4 regions of the Exiguobacterium sp. s36 genome follow, and region 1 is predicted to be linked to each of the others. Evidence: riboswitches for the same ligand, from Rfam matches in the RefSeq annotation. Region 1 holds a riboswitch; each other region holds the start of a gene.

What was found. A riboswitch is a leader RNA that binds a small molecule or an ion and turns the genes downstream of it on or off. The one in region 1 is predicted to bind thiamine pyrophosphate.
Region 2: it holds a riboswitch for thiamine pyrophosphate, as region 1 does, so the genes downstream of both, tenA (thiaminase II) here and KNP95_RS13650 (Ykof family thiamine-binding protein) in region 1, are expected to answer to the same signal.
Region 3: it holds a riboswitch for thiamine pyrophosphate, as region 1 does, so the genes downstream of both, thiT (energy-coupled thiamine transporter ThiT) here and KNP95_RS13650 (Ykof family thiamine-binding protein) in region 1, are expected to answer to the same signal.
Region 4: it holds a riboswitch for thiamine pyrophosphate, as region 1 does, so the genes downstream of both, thiW (energy coupling factor transporter S component ThiW) here and KNP95_RS13650 (Ykof family thiamine-binding protein) in region 1, are expected to answer to the same signal.

The regions. Positions count from the first base shown of each region.
Region 1 is NZ_JACSLW010000008.1:6,298-10,843, reverse strand. Features, by position in the region: gene KNP95_RS13660 (ABC transporter ATP-binding protein) at 1-997, opposite strand, end outside; gene KNP95_RS13655 (ECF transporter S component) at 990-1,565, opposite strand; gene KNP95_RS13650 (Ykof family thiamine-binding protein) at 1,558-2,151, opposite strand; TPP riboswitch at 2,233-2,333, opposite strand; gene KNP95_RS13645 (GTP-binding protein) at 2,395-3,588, opposite strand; gene KNP95_RS13640 (hypothetical protein) at 3,693-3,956, opposite strand; gene KNP95_RS13635 (SMP-30/gluconolactonase/LRE family protein) at 3,969-4,546, opposite strand, start outside.
Region 2 is NZ_JACSLW010000006.1:68,219-72,764, reverse strand. Features, by position in the region: gene thiE (thiamine phosphate synthase) at 3-641, opposite strand; gene thiD (bifunctional hydroxymethylpyrimidine kinase/phosphomethylpyrimidine kinase) at 613-1,449, opposite strand; gene thiM (hydroxyethylthiazole kinase) at 1,449-2,237, opposite strand; gene tenA (thiaminase II) at 2,234-2,908, opposite strand; TPP riboswitch at 2,990-3,094, opposite strand; gene pelG (exopolysaccharide Pel transporter PelG) at 3,156-4,546, opposite strand, start outside.
Region 3 is NZ_JACSLW010000002.1:307,433-311,978, reverse strand. Features, by position in the region: gene pknB (Stk1 family PASTA domain-containing Ser/Thr kinase) at 1-571, shown strand, start outside; gene rsgA (ribosome small subunit-dependent GTPase A) at 616-1,500, shown strand; gene rpe (ribulose-phosphate 3-epimerase) at 1,502-2,158, shown strand; TPP riboswitch at 2,178-2,278, shown strand; gene thiT (energy-coupled thiamine transporter ThiT) at 2,355-2,927, shown strand; gene KNP95_RS07070 (thiamine diphosphokinase) at 2,927-3,514, shown strand; gene rpmB (50S ribosomal protein L28) at 3,573-3,761, opposite strand; gene KNP95_RS07060 (Asp23/Gls24 family envelope stress response protein) at 4,015-4,377, shown strand; gene KNP95_RS07055 (DAK2 domain-containing protein) at 4,400-4,546, shown strand, end outside.
Region 4 is NZ_JACSLW010000006.1:22,577-27,122, forward strand. Features, by position in the region: gene KNP95_RS12325 (LTA synthase family protein) at 1-762, opposite strand, end outside; gene KNP95_RS12330 (VOC family protein) at 876-1,274, opposite strand; gene KNP95_RS12335 (YcxB family protein) at 1,368-1,868, shown strand; gene KNP95_RS12340 (GNAT family N-acetyltransferase) at 1,850-2,329, shown strand; gene KNP95_RS12345 (hypothetical protein) at 2,324-2,590, opposite strand; gene thiW (energy coupling factor transporter S component ThiW) at 2,654-3,142, opposite strand; TPP riboswitch at 3,208-3,306, opposite strand; gene KNP95_RS12355 (hypothetical protein) at 3,331-3,651, opposite strand; gene KNP95_RS12360 (aminoglycoside phosphotransferase family protein) at 3,694-4,546, shown strand, end outside.

The sequences.
Region 1 (4,546 bases):
ACGGTCCAAGTCCGAGCCGGTTCATGATGTCCCCAATCGGACGATTATGGCCATATGCGAGCTCACATGACACATCACTCGTGATAAACAGATGAGCCGGAGATTGTGGGACGAGTCCGACTTCTTGATGTTCGCGGGCAAGGCTCTTGAGCCAAGTCGATTTGCCACTGCCGTTTCGACCGAGTACGGCAATGAGATCACCCTCGGCGACGGTCAGCTTGCTCGCTGCTAAATTGAATGTTTTTTTGTTTAATTGCGGTACGTGAAATAAAAAATCATCTCCTTTTGTCACCTCGACCGGAGAGAACGTATAATCCGGGCGGGCAACGAACGGTCCATCATAGTTGATGCGTCCGTTCACGAGTTCCACTTCTCTGTCGAAGAACCCGCCCCATAGGAAGGGTCGATGTTCGATGATGACAACGTTTACCGTCTGTGCGACGTTGTCGAGCCACTGAACGAAACGGGTTGATGTCTCGGGATCAAGGTGCGCGAGCGGCTCATCGAGCAGTAGCCATTCTGGCTTCCCGATCAAGGCGCAGGCGACAGCGATTTGTTGCTTTTCTCCACCTGAAAGGTCATGAATGACTCGGTCACGATAATCGGTCAACTGCAATTCCGCTAAAATATTGGCCACACGCGTCATCATCTCGTCCCTCGCCACGGCAAAATTTTCGAGTGTGAAAATCAATTCCTCCTCGACCGTCTGCATGACGAACTGACTGTCAGGATCTTGAAACACCGTTCCGACACGACGATTCACCTCACCAGCTGCATACGTATCATAAGAGCGGTCAAACAAATATAGTTTGCCCGTCACGATTCCATCGCAGTTCTCTGGATACAGACGATTCAACAAAGAGAACAATGTCGATTTCCCCGACCCGCTCGCCCCTGTAATGAGAGTCCTCCCAGCCGTTAATTGAAGCGTGATGTCCGTCAATACTTTGCTCTGTTTTTCCGGATAGCGGAATGACAGCTGTTCTGCATCAACCATGCACACGTCCCTGACGCGCGATGGCATACCCTTCGAGCGCACCCGTCCGAAGCAACAAGTCGCTTAAAATCTTACCTCCCAGACCGGCAATGATCATCCCGCTCGTCGCTCGTAACGCGAACATCGTCGCCACGTATGTCGGACTGAGGGCAGCAAGTCCACCCATGACGTACGTATACGCAAAACTAGTCGCAGCTGCACCAAATCCGGCCAGCATGAGCACCCAAAGGTCATATCGCTTGTAGCTCGTGACCGCAAACGCCGCTTCAGCACCAAGTCCTTGAATGATCCCGACTAAAATAATACGAGGTCCAATCGCGTTACCAATCATCATCTCAATCGTCGCCGCAAGCACTTCGGACAAGAATGCGGCGCCAGGTCGGCGGATGATATAAGCCGCAATAATCGAGACGATGAACCAAATCCCAAAAATCCATTCGTACGCGATCGGTCCAATCAAGCCAGCCCATAGATTCCCGACATGTACGAACGCCAAATAGACGACAGCGAACACGACCGATAAAATGGCCAACAAGACGATTTCTTTTAACTTCCACGACTTAAGCATCGTTACGTCCCTCGTGTGACGGGCTGTTCACGCTGAACGTCACCGTCATGACGACGTGGCTCGTCTTCGCACGGACCCGGTCGAACGTCGCCTCGTAAAATGAAAACACCGGTTCGATGTCGCCGTGAATGCCCGAGGCGTAATGCATCGAGTCATTGAAGACGCCACGCTCTTTCGCAAACGCAATTTCTTCGTAGATGATGTCCATATACTTCGCGTCCCCGAGCGGATAGAGGGCGAACTGGGAAGAGACGTACTGGGTCGATACCGTACCGTTCACAGGATCAGTCGTCACGTCGAGCAGATTGTCTCCTGCCGTGTCGCCTGGGCACCCGACCGAGAACGTCCCGCTCATCGACACATGTTCCCCGGTCTTCGTTGCATGTGACAAGACGGCTTTGGCCACGTCGAACACATGCTCACTGCGTCCCCGGATGACAGTCGAGACGTCATCGGTATGCCGCCAAACGTTTTGCAAGTTCGTCTCTTTCAATGCCCCTTTGATGATACTCACAAAATCAGATGTCATTGGGCTCAGCGTAAAGCGGAATCCGACAATCGGACTCGTACCACATTGGTTGTTCATGTTCTATTCCCCCTTATTGTATGTACACAAAAAAGCCGCATCCATGAGAATGCGGCCACTCGTTCAATGTAAAAATCCATTAGAAAAAGTGCCACACTTCCTCACGCCGGTATTACCCGGATCGAGTCATAAGGGATTGGAGCCATGCTCACATCTCAGCCGAAGCACCCCTAGTGTAGTCCAATGTATGCGGTTATCTATGCAACGAGAAGTATAGACGACCGCTCCGAATTTGTAAACGGTTTATGTGAAAGTCACGATACCGTTCCCCGGAAGCGTGTCCTGCAATGTCGTCCAATCGAGCGCCATCTCCTCATCCGTCAATAGACACGCGTCGAGTCCGGCCTCGATGACCGAACGCTCCATCTGCTGCCCGATCAAGACGAGCTCCGTCTGACGGTCCCCGTACGGCTCGACGAAGTCGGCGGCGAGCTCAGGTTCTGCCGCGAACATGAGATGGCGTTCCTCCTCCGGCAACGTCGCGAGCCAACGTCCCGCGTGTTCGAGCGTCGATGCGTACCCCGCTTGCGAGAATAGGCAAGCGATGTCGTTCCGGGAGGCGATCCATAAGAAACCTTTGGCACGAACGACTTGATCCGGGAACGCCTCAATCCAGGCGTGGAGCCGCTCCGGATGAAACGGACGACGGCGGCGATAGACGAACGAGCTGATTCCGTATTCCTCCGTCTCTGGTGTGTGTGTCTCGGCCTCTAGTTCTTGAATCCAGCCGGCGGCGTGCATCGCCTGCTCGAAATCGAACAGATTGACGTCCAACAGCTCGGTCAGTTCCACGTTCGCGTGGACCGACGTCAACAGTTTGGCGGTTGGGTTGAGCGCCTTTAACAGCCCGGCCATCTCGTCGAGTTCCGTCTCGGTCACGCGGTCCGCCTTGTTCAAGACGATGATGTCCGCGAACTCGATTTGGTCGACGAGCAGGTCGACGACTTCGCGGACGTCCGTCTCATCGATGGCCTGCTTGCGCTCATGGAGCGACTCGCCCGAGTTGAAGTCTTTCAAAAACCGATACGCATCGACGACGGTCACCATCGCATCGATATAGACGCGGCTCGTCAAATCGATACCGAGGGCGTCATCTGCGTATGTAAACGTTTGGGCGACCGGAATCGGTTCTGAGATGCCGGATGACTCGATGATGATCCCGTCGAGCTCACGGTCGTTCGTGATCTCCTGCACCGCTTCGAGCAGATCTTCACGCAGCGTGCAACAGATGCAGCCGTTCGATAGCTCGACCAATTTTTCGTCCGTCCGCGAGAAGCCATTCTGCTCGATCAATCGTTCGTCGATATTCAACTCGCTCATGTCGTTGACGATGACCGCATATTTCTTGCCTGACCGATTGTTCAACAGATGATTCATCAACGTCGTCTTGCCGCTCCCTAAATAACCGGACAGCACCGTGATTGGAATTCGTTTCATATATCCCCACTCCTAAATCGTAATCATTACTTTTTAGATGATGACGGGTCGCGTCTTTCTTGTCAAGAAAAAAACACGCCCGTTTCCGGACGTGCTTACTTCCCCTATTCTTCTAACGCCTTGCGTTCCGCCTCGGAGCGGGGGTACGCGTTCGCCTGCCATTCGGCCCGATATATCGAATCGAGCTGTGTCAAACCGACCTCATCCTCATCCTTATCGGCATCGACACTCGGGGCCTCATCCCAGCGCGGATTCAAATACGTGTGGTTGTCTTCCCGTTTCGCATCCAGTAGTTTTTGGATTCCGACCCTGGCCACGGCCGCGAGTGCCAAACCGATGCCTGCACGAACGAGCAATCGCTTCACCATCTCCTTACCTCCTTATCGTCCAAACCGATAGAGCGGCATTCCTTTCACGTCTGTCTCGATTTTGAAGACCGACCCTGCGTCCGGATGGGCTTCGAGCGCCTCGTCATCCATCCCCTCACGAGCCGTCGTGATGGCGAGTTGGTTCAAATCGTCGCCGACAAAACAGCACGACGTGACGTTCGGGGCCGGCACGAGCACCTCGAGCACTTTTTCACCCGTCTTCGGGTCCCAGCGCGAGACGCGGCCGCCAGCAAAGTGCGCAATCCATAAAAACCCTTCCTCGTCGGACGTCATGCCGTCCGGGAATCCGTCCTCGACTGAAAAATCGATGATTGCCTCTCCTTCGCCGAGCGTTCCCGTCTTCAAGTCAAAGGCGTACTTACGGACCGTCTCGGTCGGTGTATCGATATGATAGAACGTCGAATGGTCAGGTGACCATGTCAGTCCGTTCGATAATGTCAATTCGCTCAACATGACCTCGGTCTTGCCGTCGCGATTCAACCGGTATAGCGTCGCTTGTTCCGCCTCGTCTTCAAGATGGAGCGTGCCGGCGAAGATGCGGCCGTACGGGTCGGCTTTCCCGTCATTGA
Region 2 (4,546 bases), on a different contig from region 1:
ATTCAGAGACAAGCGAAACGCCGTGTGGCCATGGCCACATCCGGTGCAGAAGCGATGGCCGAGATGACGGCGACACCGTCCGCCCCGTCGTTCCGAATCATCGGAACGTGTTCCGGTGAGATGCCGCCAATCCCCACGATTGGCAGCTCTCGATACAAGGCTCGAACTTGGCGGATGAGCACCGTCCCGTTCACTGCCCCGGCGTCTTCTTTCGAATTCGTCGGGTGGACCGGACCGATGCCCACATAATCCGCATGCTCGATGGCCGCCGCTACTTCTTCGAGCGTGTGCACCGAGACACCAAGCCATTTGTTCGGGCCGATTCGCTCACGAACGCGTGCGGCCTCGGCATCATCCTGTCCGATATGCACGCCGTCAGCATCGATGCGCTCTGCTAGTTCGACGTCATCATTGATGATGAACGGAACATCGTATGAGCGGCAGAGTGTTTGCAACGCTCTCGCCATCGCTTCTTTTTTATCCCCATACAGTGCATGTTTACCTTTTTCACGAAATTGAAAACATGTCACGCCACATTGAAGTGCCGTTTCCACCGTCTGGAGCATGTCTTCCGCGTTCGCGGTTCCGCAAATAAAGTAGAGCCGCAACTGCTCAGCGATGGTTCGTTGTGATGGATTCAAGCGTCACACCTGCCTCTCCATGTGTCGCATACGCCCAGTGATTCGTCGGTCCATGTCCGGCACCGATATCGAGTCCATGCGTGATGGCACTTTGAATGAATCGCTTGGCGGTCACCGTCGCCTCGAGGATAGAATGGCCTTTGGCCAGTTCCGCCGTGAGCGCTGCCGAGAACGTACAACCGGTGCCATGCGTGTCACTCGTCTGGATGCGCGGGGCCGACAGGAGGAACGCCTCTGACGCCGTCATGACCAAATCGTCCGCAGTTGCGCCATCGAGATGTCCCCCTTTTAAAATAACGGCACGGACACCGTACGCTAACATCCGTTCTGCTGCTTCGATGCGGTCTTCAAACGTCCGAATCGTCATGCCCGTCAACACTTCCGCTTCCGGCACGTTCGGCGTGACGACGGTCGCGAGCGGCAAGAGGGATGTCTTGAGCGCCTGGACCGCCGAATCCTGAAGCAGCGAGGCCCCGCCTTTCGCAATCATGACCGGGTCAACGACGAGCCGATTGAATGTGTGACGCCGCACCCCGTCAGCGACCACCTCGATGCGCGCCGCATCGAACAACATCCCGGTCTTGCACGCCGCAATCATAAAGTCTGAACCGATTGCATCGAGTTGTTGCGTCACGAGTTCTGGTGACACCGCCTCGACCCCATGCACCCCACGCGTGTTTTGGGCCGTGACAGCCGTCAAAACACTCGTCCCGAACACACCGAGCTCTTGAAACGTCTTCAAATCAGCTTGAATGCCAGCGCCACCGCCCGAATCCGAACCGGCAATCGTCAACACTTGCTGCCGTATCATGACACCACCTCGATGCGGTCACTCGGCAACTCGACCGCCGTCATCTTGCCCAGCTCATTCAAGAAGTGAACGGGGAAGTCACCCGGCCCGTCGGCCAAAGCGGTAGCGAGTTCCCCGCACCGGGCATAACCGGCGAGCGCTGTCGCCGTGGCCGTTACCGCATCCCGTTCGACCGCAAGGAACGCACCGACGACCGCACTGAGTAAACAACCGGTCCCTGTCGTCCGGGCCATCGCGCCAGTGCCGCCTTTAATTTCTATCGTCACGTCCCCGTCGCTGACGACATCCGTCTCTCCGGTCACGGCAACGACACAGGTGTAGCGCTTAGCCGCTTCACACGCGATGTGATTCAAATCAACCCGCGTGTCCCCAGCGTCCACGCCGCGCGCCGCCGCGTCGAGGCCAATCAATGTCGCGATTTCTCCGGCATTCCCACGGATGACCGTCGCACGGACAGATTGCAGAATCGCCTTGGCGACGTCGCGCCGAAATGAGGTCGCCCCGACACCAACCGGATCGAAGACAATCGGACTACCTGCTTGATTCGCCGCCTGTCCGGCTCGAATCATCGTACGTTCCGTCATTGCATCGAGTGTACCGATATTGAGCACGAGCGCATCGCTTAAAGACGCCATCTCGGCCACTTCTTCGACCGCGGACGCCATGACCGGGGCCGCCCCGATGGCGAGCAACCCGTTCGCTGAAAAGTTGGCGACGACGATGTTCGTGATGTTGTGGATGAGTGGCCGTTCGGCTCTGACTTTGTCCCATAAGTCGCGCTTCATCGTGTCACCCCCGCCGGTAAATCCCACGACTCGAGCGTCCACGCCATCTCCCAAAACGCATGCTCGTAATAACAACTCTTCAAGAACAGCTGTTGATACCGGACCCGTTCTTCCGCCGTCGCCTGCCCAGCGAGCACGTCGAGCCGTTCAATCTGTTCCTCGACGAGGTCGCGGAACCATTCCGACCCGTACGTCGCAATCCACGTCGCATAAATCGGGTGGTCGGGTGTCGTGTCTTTCATGCGTTCGCCAATCTCGTAATAAACCCAATAGCACGGCAAAATTGCTGCGAGCACGTCACCGAGCGTTGGACCGGCATGTTGCATATGGAGCGCATAGGCGTAAGCCGTTGGGGCCGGCTCAAACGTCGCCCACTCCGCCTCCGTCACGTTGAGCAAGGTGAAAAACTCACGATGCAGCGCATGCTCTGCTTCGATGGTATGGAGCGCGTGCGTCAAAAAGCGGCTCGCTACTTCCATGTTCGGGGCGAGGGTCGCGCCTTTCGCCTGTACTTTCGAGAACTGATTCAAATAATACGAGTCTTGCATGACGTAATGCCGAAACTTCGCCTCGTCGAGTTCACCCGTTCCGAGCTCGCGGACGAACGGATGGTCAAAGCTGGCTTGAAACAAGGCATCGGCCTCTTGTCGTAAATGTGCAGTGAATGTCATGTTTTCTCCTCCTTTGTAATCAAAAAAGACGCCGCCTTCCATAACGGAAGCGGCGTCGGATTTACACAAAGTGTACGAAAACAATCGGTTCGCCCACTTCCCTACGCTAGCGTGAACTAGATCAGGTTCAAAGGGTCTGGACCTCGTCCATCTCAGCCGCGTCACGCGACTCCCCTAGTGGTAAACATTATGAAATTCGGTCATCTACGACCACATCATATCAGTCTTTCTCCGTACTGAAAACCCTTTATCGTGAGAATCGCCGGTTCAACAACGTCCCCATTTGCGAGAACCGCTCGGTGCCGAGCTTGCGCCGGTTCGAGGCGGCGAACACGTAATAATCAACTTTGCCCATATAATAAATCAAACGCAGGCCGGCCAAGAAGAACGTGATCGTCGTGCTGACGGCAAAGCCGACACCGTACCAATCGATGCCGCGCGGCAAGAGCAGTAACGTGAACAACGCGTTCAACGTGAAGAACGAGATGTTGACGAACAACGCCCCGCGCCGGTCCTCGAAATAGAGCAACAACAGCGTCAAGATGAGAATCATCGCATTCGCGAACGCCGCGAGCGTCGTCATCCGAAAGATTTGACCAATCTCATCCGGGACGCCAATCCAACTGACGAACGCGCCCGCCATCAGGATGGCGAACAGCGTCACGACGCCTTGGCTCCGCGCGAGTCGAATCAACTCATTTTTCAATACGGACGTCATCGTCTGTTTCGCCTTCTCGATTTGATGGAGTGCCCCGCCGTAGTTGATCAATCCATAAAACGTACGGTAGCGCTCATAAAACCGGGTCTCGACGGCAACGACGAACAAGAGCTGCGTCGGGATAATCGTCAAGTACGACCAGAAGATGGCCGTATCATAATACGGGTTGAACAGGAACGAGTCCGCGATGATGACACGTCCTTCACCGAACCAGATGATGAAATTCGTGACCCAAATCCCGAGCACGTACAACACGCCGATGGCGAACAAGTCCGGATAGCGGTCGAAGTACTTGAAGTACGAGAACTCTTTCACCGCGTAACGGAGTGGGAACGTCCGGAGCATCGCGAAGAATAACCCGAACAACGTCACAATCATCCCGACCGTGAAACCGAGCAACAGCTCGAGACTCGACGGGTCGACCATGAGACGGCTAATCGCATAGACGCTCCCGACCGAGATAAGTCCGCCGAGCAGGAAGCTATAGGCCACCGCTTGATAATACTTGGCGGCACTTAAAAACAAGAACATGACCCAGATGACGTTAATCGTCATGAATAAAACGAACAACGTCAGTTTGTACAGAAAATCGAGCGGCGACAATAGCCAAAAGATACTATACAGCAAGCCTGCCGCGAGAATCGTCACTTTGAGCATCCCGGTGAACACCGGGAAAATCTCATGTGCCTTCTTCTCATAAAACAAGTCCGCCACGTATCGGGTGACGACGAGCTGTTGAAAACTGAACAAGATTTGCGAGAAGATGAACGCGTACGAGACCGAGATCATGAAGAGCGTCCGTTCGGCGAGCGACAACGTCGGCATTTGGAACGCCAACCATTGAATCGTACCGACGACCAAGATGACAATCAACCACGGTCCGGATGTGACGAGGCCGGAGAACGTGTACGCCTTTAGCC
Region 3 (4,546 bases), on a different contig from region 1:
GGTCGATAGCGGCGATGTCATCTCCCAGTCGATTGCTCCGGACAACGAGGTCGTCCCGTCTGAAGAGACGGTGACGCTCGTCGTCTCGACCGGTAGCAATAAAGTCGAACTCGCCAATTTAGCCGGGTATACGTTTGAGGAAGCGACGACGTACGCCGAACAGAATAGCTTGAAAATCGTCAAACGAGACGAGTATTCAACGAGCGTGCCCGCCAACCAAATCATTCGTCAGTTACCGACGGCCGGAACAGCCGTCGACCCGGGGACGGAATTGACCGTCATCGTGTCGCAAGGGGTCGAACCGACCGACGTCTCGATTGAACGGGAAGTCAACGTCGAAATCGATCCGCCTGCTGAAGGCGAAGAACCTGTGGCACTCGAGGTCGTCATTCGGACGGTAGACGCCCGTGGCGAAGTCGAAGTGTTGCGTGATAAGATAACGGAGACGACGACTTACTCGTATACGCTCGTCATTGCACCGGACGAAGTCGGAACCGCGACGATCGAAGTCGACGGGGAAGTCGTCCGGACGGATACGGTGACGTACGCACAAGCAAAAGATTCACAATGAAGAGGTGGCGCGCGCGTCGCCTCTTTTTCTAAGGAGGTCATAGGATGAAAGGTACGATTATTCGATTACAAGGCGGGTTTTATGATGTCATGACGGAAGAGAAACAAGAAATCCGTTGTCGCGCCCGCGGCAATTTCCGCAACCGGAACATCTCGCCGGTCGTCGGCGACGATGTCGATATTCAAGACCAAGGGGACGGCACAGGCTATATCTTGGCCGTCGATGAGCGGTCGAACCATCTCGTCCGCCCGCCGATTGCTAACATCGATCAAGCGTTCTTGCTGTTCTCGGTCAAGGAACCGGCATTCTCGTTCCATCTGCTCGACCGTTTCCTCGTCTTAATCGAATCGAAGCAAGTCCATCCGATTATTGTCTTAACGAAAATGGACTTGTTGACGGAGTCGGAACTCGAAACGATTCAAGCGGCAGCGGCCTTATATCGGTCAATCGGCTATGAGGTCATCGAGACGTCGACGGAGACCGGGTCGGGGATTGAACAAATTCGTGGGTCGTTTAAAGAGAAGACGAGCGTGTTTGCCGGACAGACCGGAGTCGGCAAGAGTTCGCTCTTGAACGCGGTCGCGCCGGAACTAGAACTCGCGACCGGGAAAATCTCGAAGTCGCTCGGCCGAGGCAAGCACACGACGCGTCACGTCACGCTCATCACGCTCGCTGACGGGCTCGTCGCTGACACGCCTGGTTTCTCAAGCCTCGAGTTCCCAGAAGAACTCGAAGTCGAGGAGATGCGCTGGTGCTTCCCTGAGTTCGTCGAGCGGCACGACGACTGTAAGTTCCGAGGCTGTGCCCATTTGAACGAACCGGGTTGTGCCGTCAAAGCGGCCGTCGAGGCGGGAGAAATCGCTTCCACCCGTTATGAGAATTATGTTACGTTTATGGCAGAGTTAAACGATAGACAACGGAGGTACTGACATGATTAAAATTGCACCCTCGATTTTAGCGGCGGACTTCGCCAACCTAGAGGCAGAAGTGAAGGCGGTCCAAGAGGCCGGCGCGGATTATATCCATTTTGACGTCATGGACGGTCAATTCGTCCCGAACATCTCGATCGGTCTCCCGGTGCTCGCGAGCTTACGGAAGAAGTCGGACATGGTGTTAGACGTCCACTTGATGATCGACCAACCGGAGCGCTTCGTCGAAGACTTCATCAAGGCGGGAGCGGACATCGTCACCGTCCACGTCGAAGCGACGAACCATTTGCATCGCGTGCTTCAACAAATTAAGGCGGCCGGAGCCAAGTGTGGCGTCGTTCTCAACCCGCATACGCCGCTGTCATTGATTGAACACGTGCTCGGTGACGTCGACATGGTACTTCTCATGACGGTGAACCCTGGCTTTGGGGGTCAGAAGTTCATCGAATCGGTCGTGCCGAAAATCGCGGCGTTGAACGAGATGCGCCAAGCGCGCCGTCTCGACTTTGAAATCGAGATTGACGGCGGCGTCAACGCGGAGACTGCGAAATTATGTATCGATGCCGGTGCTGACGTGCTCGTGGCCGGCTCGGCCATCTATAACGAGCCGAGCTATAAAGACGCAATCGATAGCATTCGCAACGCATCTCGTGTATAATCGTCCATAGAACAACAAATATTGTCGCAAGGGGTGTCACATTCTGTGGCTGAGAGGCATACGCTAACCCTTTGAACCTGTTCCGTTCACACGGACGTAGGGATGTGGCGAAAATGCACGTTGCTACTCGATAGCAGCATGGCGTTTACGTCATGCTGCTTTTTGTCGTTCGCTCATATTTTAAGGAGGGAAATAGATGAAACAACGTTTAAAATTACAGGCGCTCATTGAAATCTCATTGTTCGCCGCACTCGGTTTGATTTTTGATTTGCTCATCCCGTTCCGGATGCCGCAAGGCGGGTCGATCAGCTTGGCGATGTTGCCGATTTTCGTCATGGCGTATCGTCACGGTTTGAAAGGCGGACTTGCGACCGGTGCACTTGTCGGAACGCTGCAACTGCTGTTCGGGGCCTACATCTTCACGCCGGTCCAGTTCCTGCTCGACTACACGTTCGCTTACGGTGTCGTCGGGATGGCGGGACTGTTTGCTGGTCAAGTGAAACGAGCCGCCAAGGATGAGGCGAAAAAGACGCTCGTCGTTTATTTGGTGCTCGGCGCGCTCCTCGGTTCACTGCTTCGTTACGGCGCCCACGTCTTGTCGGGGATCGTCTTCTTCGCCGAATACGCGGAAGGTCCGGTCGTCGCCTACTCGTTCGCCTATAACATGACGTACATGCTCCCGTCCTTCCTCGTGTCGGCCGTCGTCCTCGTCCTCTTGTTCGTCTCGGCGCCGCGCTTCGCGACGCTCGCGACCCGGGACGTCCGCTAATGCGGGTGTTGATTGTGGCGGCCAGCCCGGAACCAATCTCGGGACTCCCGCGTGACGTCGATTACATCATCGGCGTCGATGGGGGGTACGAGACACTGTTGAACCACGGGCTGAACCCAGATCTCGTCGTCGGCGATTTCGACTCCTTCACGGGCGAAGTGCCGATCGACGCCGTCCGCTATCCATCTGAGAAAGATGTGACCGACCTCGAGATCGCTCTCGAGGCGGCACGGGGGCATGGCGCGACGGAGATGATTGTCTACGGTGCGCTCGGCGGCCGGCTCGATATGACGCTCAGCAATATCGGTCTGCTCGAGGCGTATCCGGAGATGCGTCTCGTCACGGCAGGGCAGACGGTACGACTCGTCGGGTCGGGACGCTATGAACTCCCGCGTCAAGACGGTCACTATTTGTCGCTCATCCCATGGAAGCAGGCGAACGTGACCATCCGCGGCGTCAAATATCCGCTCGACCGTCACGATGTCGTCAGCCATGAGGCGCTCACCATCTCGAACGAATGGGACGATGAAGCGGCGGATTTGATCGTGCACGAAGGCATGGTGCTCGTGCTGTATGTCAAAAAATGAACACAAAAAAATCCCATCGGCGAATGCCGCTGGGATTTATTTCGTTCGTGTATAAAAATTATACGCGTTCAACGAGACCTGATTTAAGAGCGCGAGCTGAAACCCAAACTCGTTTAGGTTTACCGTCAACGAGAATACGAACTTTTTGTACGTTTACACCCCAAGTGCGTTTTGTCTTGTTGAGTGCGTGCGAACGGTTGTTACCTGATTTAGGTGATTTACCTGTTACGTAGCATTTACGTGCCATGCGTTTCCCCTCCTTTTTTATGTGGGTTCGTCCTAATAGACACTCGTTTATATTAGCACGGGTTTTTTCACGATGCAACTAGAAAATCATAGGATGACAAGAAAAAAACTTGACATTACTGGAAAGGATTTTAATAATGAATGAGGGTTACGGCTACAATTGACCGAGTTTATGGAGCAGGTTCTTTTAATAACTAGGTACTTATTGTAGAATGTAGTGAAGGAATCATTCCGAATAAAGGAGGCTACTCCATATGGCAATTGAAATGAAGACAACATATGGCAATATTGACATCACGAACGACGTGGTCGCGACACTCGCAGGCGGTGCGGCGATGGAATGTTTCGGCGTTGTGGGAATGGCGTCTCAAGCTCAATTGAAAGACGGGATCGCAGAACTATTGAAACGTGAAAACTACGCCCGAGGCGTGGTCGTACGTCAAGATGGAGAAGACGTACATATCGACATGCACATCATTGTAAGCTACGGGACGAAAGTGTCGGAAGTCGCATACAACGTGCAAAGCCGTGTAAAATACACGCTCGGTGAAACTTTAGGATTAAACGTTTCGTCGGTAAACATATTCGTACAAGGCGTTCGTCTGACGAATGACTGACGAGAACGAAGGAGGATTTGGTGTGGGTTTAAAACGTTTAGATGGATTGGTGTTCGCGAACATGGTCGCGAACGGTGCAGCCAACTTGAGCCAGAATGCGGATTATGTAGATTCGCTTAACGTCTTCCCGGTGCCGGACGGCGACACGGGGACGAACATGAATTTGACG
Region 4 (4,546 bases), on a different contig from region 1:
ATTCGGCGTCAGTTCCTGCCCGTTGACCGTCTGACCGATCACGGACGCTTGGAACGACTCGAGCTGGACGACGATGACGTTCGTATCGGCTGTGGTCTCAACTGGTTCGGTCGCTAACGCTTCGATTTGGCTGCGCTCCCGTTCTGTCAGGTCGCCACCGAGATGAAGGGCGTCCTGAATGCCGCGGAATGCATCGAGGCCGTGATAGCCCCAAAAGCCGAGCTGATAATACTCGCGCATATTTGAAATCGGGCTTTTCCGGTGATCTGTTTCGGCGTAATGAACGACGGTCGGGACGGTAAAGACGATGAAGCCGATAAGAAAACCGGCGACCGCCAAACGGCGACCGAGACGTTTCGGTTCCGTGATGGGGTGTCGCTTCATATAGAGGAGGACAGCCGCGTAGACGAGCAAGTCCGTGAACAAGATGAAGTCGGGCGCTTGAATCAGTGTCAGAAAGCCGCCCCCGACGTCTCCCATCTGGCCGATATCAGACAGTAGGGCGGCCGACAGCAAGTTACCGAAATAGCGGTAGTACCAGACGTCCGAGATGAGGAGTGTGCTGTGCAGAAACAGCGACGCGAACAAAATCCAGCGGCGCGTCTGTTGTTTTATGAGTAGCGCCCAACTCGTCATCATCAAGATGGTCGCTAGATTGATGAACAAAAAGCGCAGGTCGAACGCGCTCGCCGTCAACAGACTGAATAGGAACAGCTTGGCGAGGGAGAGCGATAAGTAACTCCAATAATCGAGATATTTCATGAAAGGCCTCCAAACGTTACGGACAAAGTGTGTTCTCTGTCATGTACCTGTTCGAAGACGGCGAAAAACATGAGGGTGTGCGATTTTAGCAATAAAAAAAGCGAGGCAGCGCCTCACTTGATGACAAACGTGTCCCGGAGCTCGATAATCGTGCCTTCCGGGGCTTTTAATTTACTCAAATGACCATCAACGACGAAGTAGATGTTCCCACCGTGCTTTGGTAGGAACGTTACACCGAGGTCCTCGAGGCGCCGCACTTCTGTTTCGAGGTCATCGACATAAAGCGCGAAGTGGACCGGGCCGGCCACGTGCTTTGAATAAGGCGACAACGTCTCGTCGACTTTTGCCGTTTGAAGCTCGATATAGAAATCGCCAAGTTTGAGCCAGCTGTTGTACGCGCGCGTATGAAAGTCAGGTGACTCCTGAACGAGTTCGAAGCCGAGCGCCTCATAAAATTGTTTGGACGCCTCATAGTCGGGTGTTTGAATACAGATGTGATGGATTTGTTTCATGATGTCACTCCTTTCTTTTAGTTTATCCAATCAACGTCCTGAACGGAACTTTTCTTCATACGAGACGTATAGGACACCGAGGAGGGAATGATGATGAAAATCCAATACGAATTGACAGAAGACGACTATATCCGGTTCAACTTGAGCCATATTAAACGTTCGAAAACAGGAAAGCGGATGATCCTCTTACAGCGAATCATCGGACCACTTATCTTTTTAGGCGCTGCTTTCGTGCTGGCGACGTGGCTCCAAGAGACGGACTGGTGGCTATATGGCATATACGGGGTCGCGAGTATTCTTTGGTTCCTGTATTATCCGAAATACTTTGAACGGCATGTCCGGAAGCAGACGCGGCGTCTCATCGACGAGCGCAGCAACGAAGGCATGATTGGCCCCCACACGATGGATTTGGAGGAGACTGGTCTGCGCGATTTAAATGAGTTCGGCGAGACGCGTGTGTCATGGGCAGGAATCAAGGAAGTCGTCGAGGAGGACGATTATGTGTATCTATACAACTCCTCGGTCAGCGCCTATATTTTGCCGAAGCGCGGACTGGACATGGAAGAGGTGCGCCGATGGCTGCCGATACGCTGACGATTCAACTTGTCGATGACACGAACCGGGAGGCTGTTGTCGCCTTGACCGTCGCTTCTGACCAAGCTCGCTTTATCGAAACAAACACCGAATCGCTTCGCGAGATGGAAACCGATGTCAAATATGCGTGGCAGTGCTATGCGCTTTGTCGCGATGAGCATCCCGTCGGCTTCATGATGATTGGGGCCGAGAACAAGATGGAGCGTTACATCTGGCTCGATCGATTTATGATCGATGTGACAGAGCAAGGGAAAGGAATCGGGTCACGCTTTTTACAGTTGGCACTCGTGTGGATTCAAGAGCGATTCGATGTGGATGACCTCATCCTCAGTCTCCATCCGACGAACGAACCGGCGAAACGATTTTATGCGAAGGGTGGATTTGTCGACAGCGGCTTGATTGATGAGGCAAACGGGGAAGAGATTTGGGTGTATCACGTCAAACAGGGACAGCCGTCATAAGTCGGCCGTCCCTGCTTTTGTGGACGATGTATTTTGGACAGCACTGCCCGCTTTGAAAAAGAGAACGATCGCGGCCACTCCGAAAATCGAGATGAACACGTTTTGAAGCAACACATCGACGAACATCGGCTCGCTGGAAAACGTGCCCGTCGCAATCTGAGCATTCCAGCGGGTGAACGTGGCGATGCGTTCGAGCGTGTACAAGAGACCGGACATGAACAGGCAAGCGGTGGCCGCCAATAATAGCGTCAATCGATTCAAGAAATGACCTCCTAATATCTGATATCCTGATTTTACCATTTACTATCGGTGGGAGGGAAGTATTTATCGCTTCGCCGTGAGCGGTCGCAATTGCTTGACCCGAGCCAAGACGATCCAGCCGAGCACGGCCCCAGTCACACTCGAGGCAAGGAAAGCTGGGAAGAAGAACAGCGCCCCGAACTCGCTCCCCATCAATAACTTGGCGTATGGGACGGCGACGAGCGAAGCGATGAGGCCAGTCCCGATGACTTCACCACATGCGGCGAAGGCTACGCGGTTCGTCCTCATATAAAAGATACCGGCGAGCAGTGCGCCAATCATACCACCAGGGAACGCGAGGAGCGATCCAGTACCGGTCATGACACGGACGAGTCCGGTCACGAACGCGACGAGCACGGCCCCGATCGGTCCGACGGTGACGGCGGCGATAACGTTCACCATATGTTGAATCGGATAAGCACGGGCGACACCGGTCGGAATCGAGATGAACAGGGAACCGATGACGGCGATGGCGACGAGCATCGCCATCCAAGTGAGTTGTTGAATTCGCATGAATAAGTCTCCTTTCGAAATGAAAACGCCACTTCTCCAAGTGGAAAAGTGGCGTGGAAAGACAGACGAATCCCACACCACTTCCCTACGCTGGTATGAGCCAGATCAGGTTCGAAGGGTCCGGCGCATGCCGTCTCAGCCCGAAGGCTCCCCTAGTGGTCGTTTATTACGTTAAGTATAGCATACCGTCATTTGATGCGGTCGAGCTTTCTTGGTCGGAACGTGACATAGATCGTGCCGACGAACAGGCCGTATAACAAAAGGGAGAAGACGAGATTGATTAACCATGGGAGTGTCCCCATGAACACGTCGACGGAAGCGTTTTGAAACCAGACGAGCGCGAACGACAGCCCGATGAAGCTGATGACAAGCGTTGTCCAAAAGCCGATGTCCCGGCGCTTGAACAGACGCCAGACGAGTAGCCCGATGAGGACACTGACGACGGCCGTCGCCCCTAAATACATATACAAGATGGCATCGACCGGGTATGAGTAATACACAACGTCCATATCGTTTCCTCCTAGGAGATGATGAAAGAAAGGGTGAACAGGATGAGTCAGGCAATTCCATGGCGTGACCGAGCGTTTCGTGAACGGTTCGAACGATGGATTGACGCAAACGTGCCGAGTGCGACATGGCACGTCGTCAAAGACACCGATTTGACGTATTTGGTTGTTGGCCAGGTCGACGCGGAACGTTACTTCGCCAAAGCGGTGACCGACATCAGCCGCGGTGAAGCCAATCTGTCGGCGTTTCTAGCCGAGCGGCATCCGGGTGTCGTCCCTGACGTCATCGCCATCGATTCAGCCCGAAACTGGTTGCTCATGCGAGATATCGGCGGAGCGGCGTTACGTGAACGGCCGGACGTGAGTCGATATGAAACCGCGTTGCGCCAATACGCACAACTGCAGCGCCAGGAAATCGACCAAATCGAGACCTATTTGTCTTACGGCCTCCCGGAACGGCGACCGGCCAAGTTGAAGGATGAAATCCAAACGTATTTGCCTGAGCTCTGTGCTGGGCTTGAGCCATACAAAGCCGAGGCCATACTTGCGCTTCAAGACGAATTGATTGCCATGTGTGACGAGCTGGCAATCGGGATGCCGATGAGCCTCGAGCACGGTGATTTGCACGGCGGCAACATCTTCTGGCGGGAACGGACGAATGATTTGTGTATCCTCGACTGGGGCGACGCGACGGTCACGCATCCGTTTTTCGGCGTGCGCGTGTTTTGGAACGCATTGTACGATTTATTGCCGGAAGAGGACGAGGTCGTCTGGTATGAACAGATTCAAACGATGCGCGCGGTTTACTTGAAGGCGTGGAGTGGCGTTGCACCCGAAGACGTGCTTTGGCGTCACCTGTTGATTGCCGAAGAGCTCGGTTGCGTCTACCGGGCCTTGT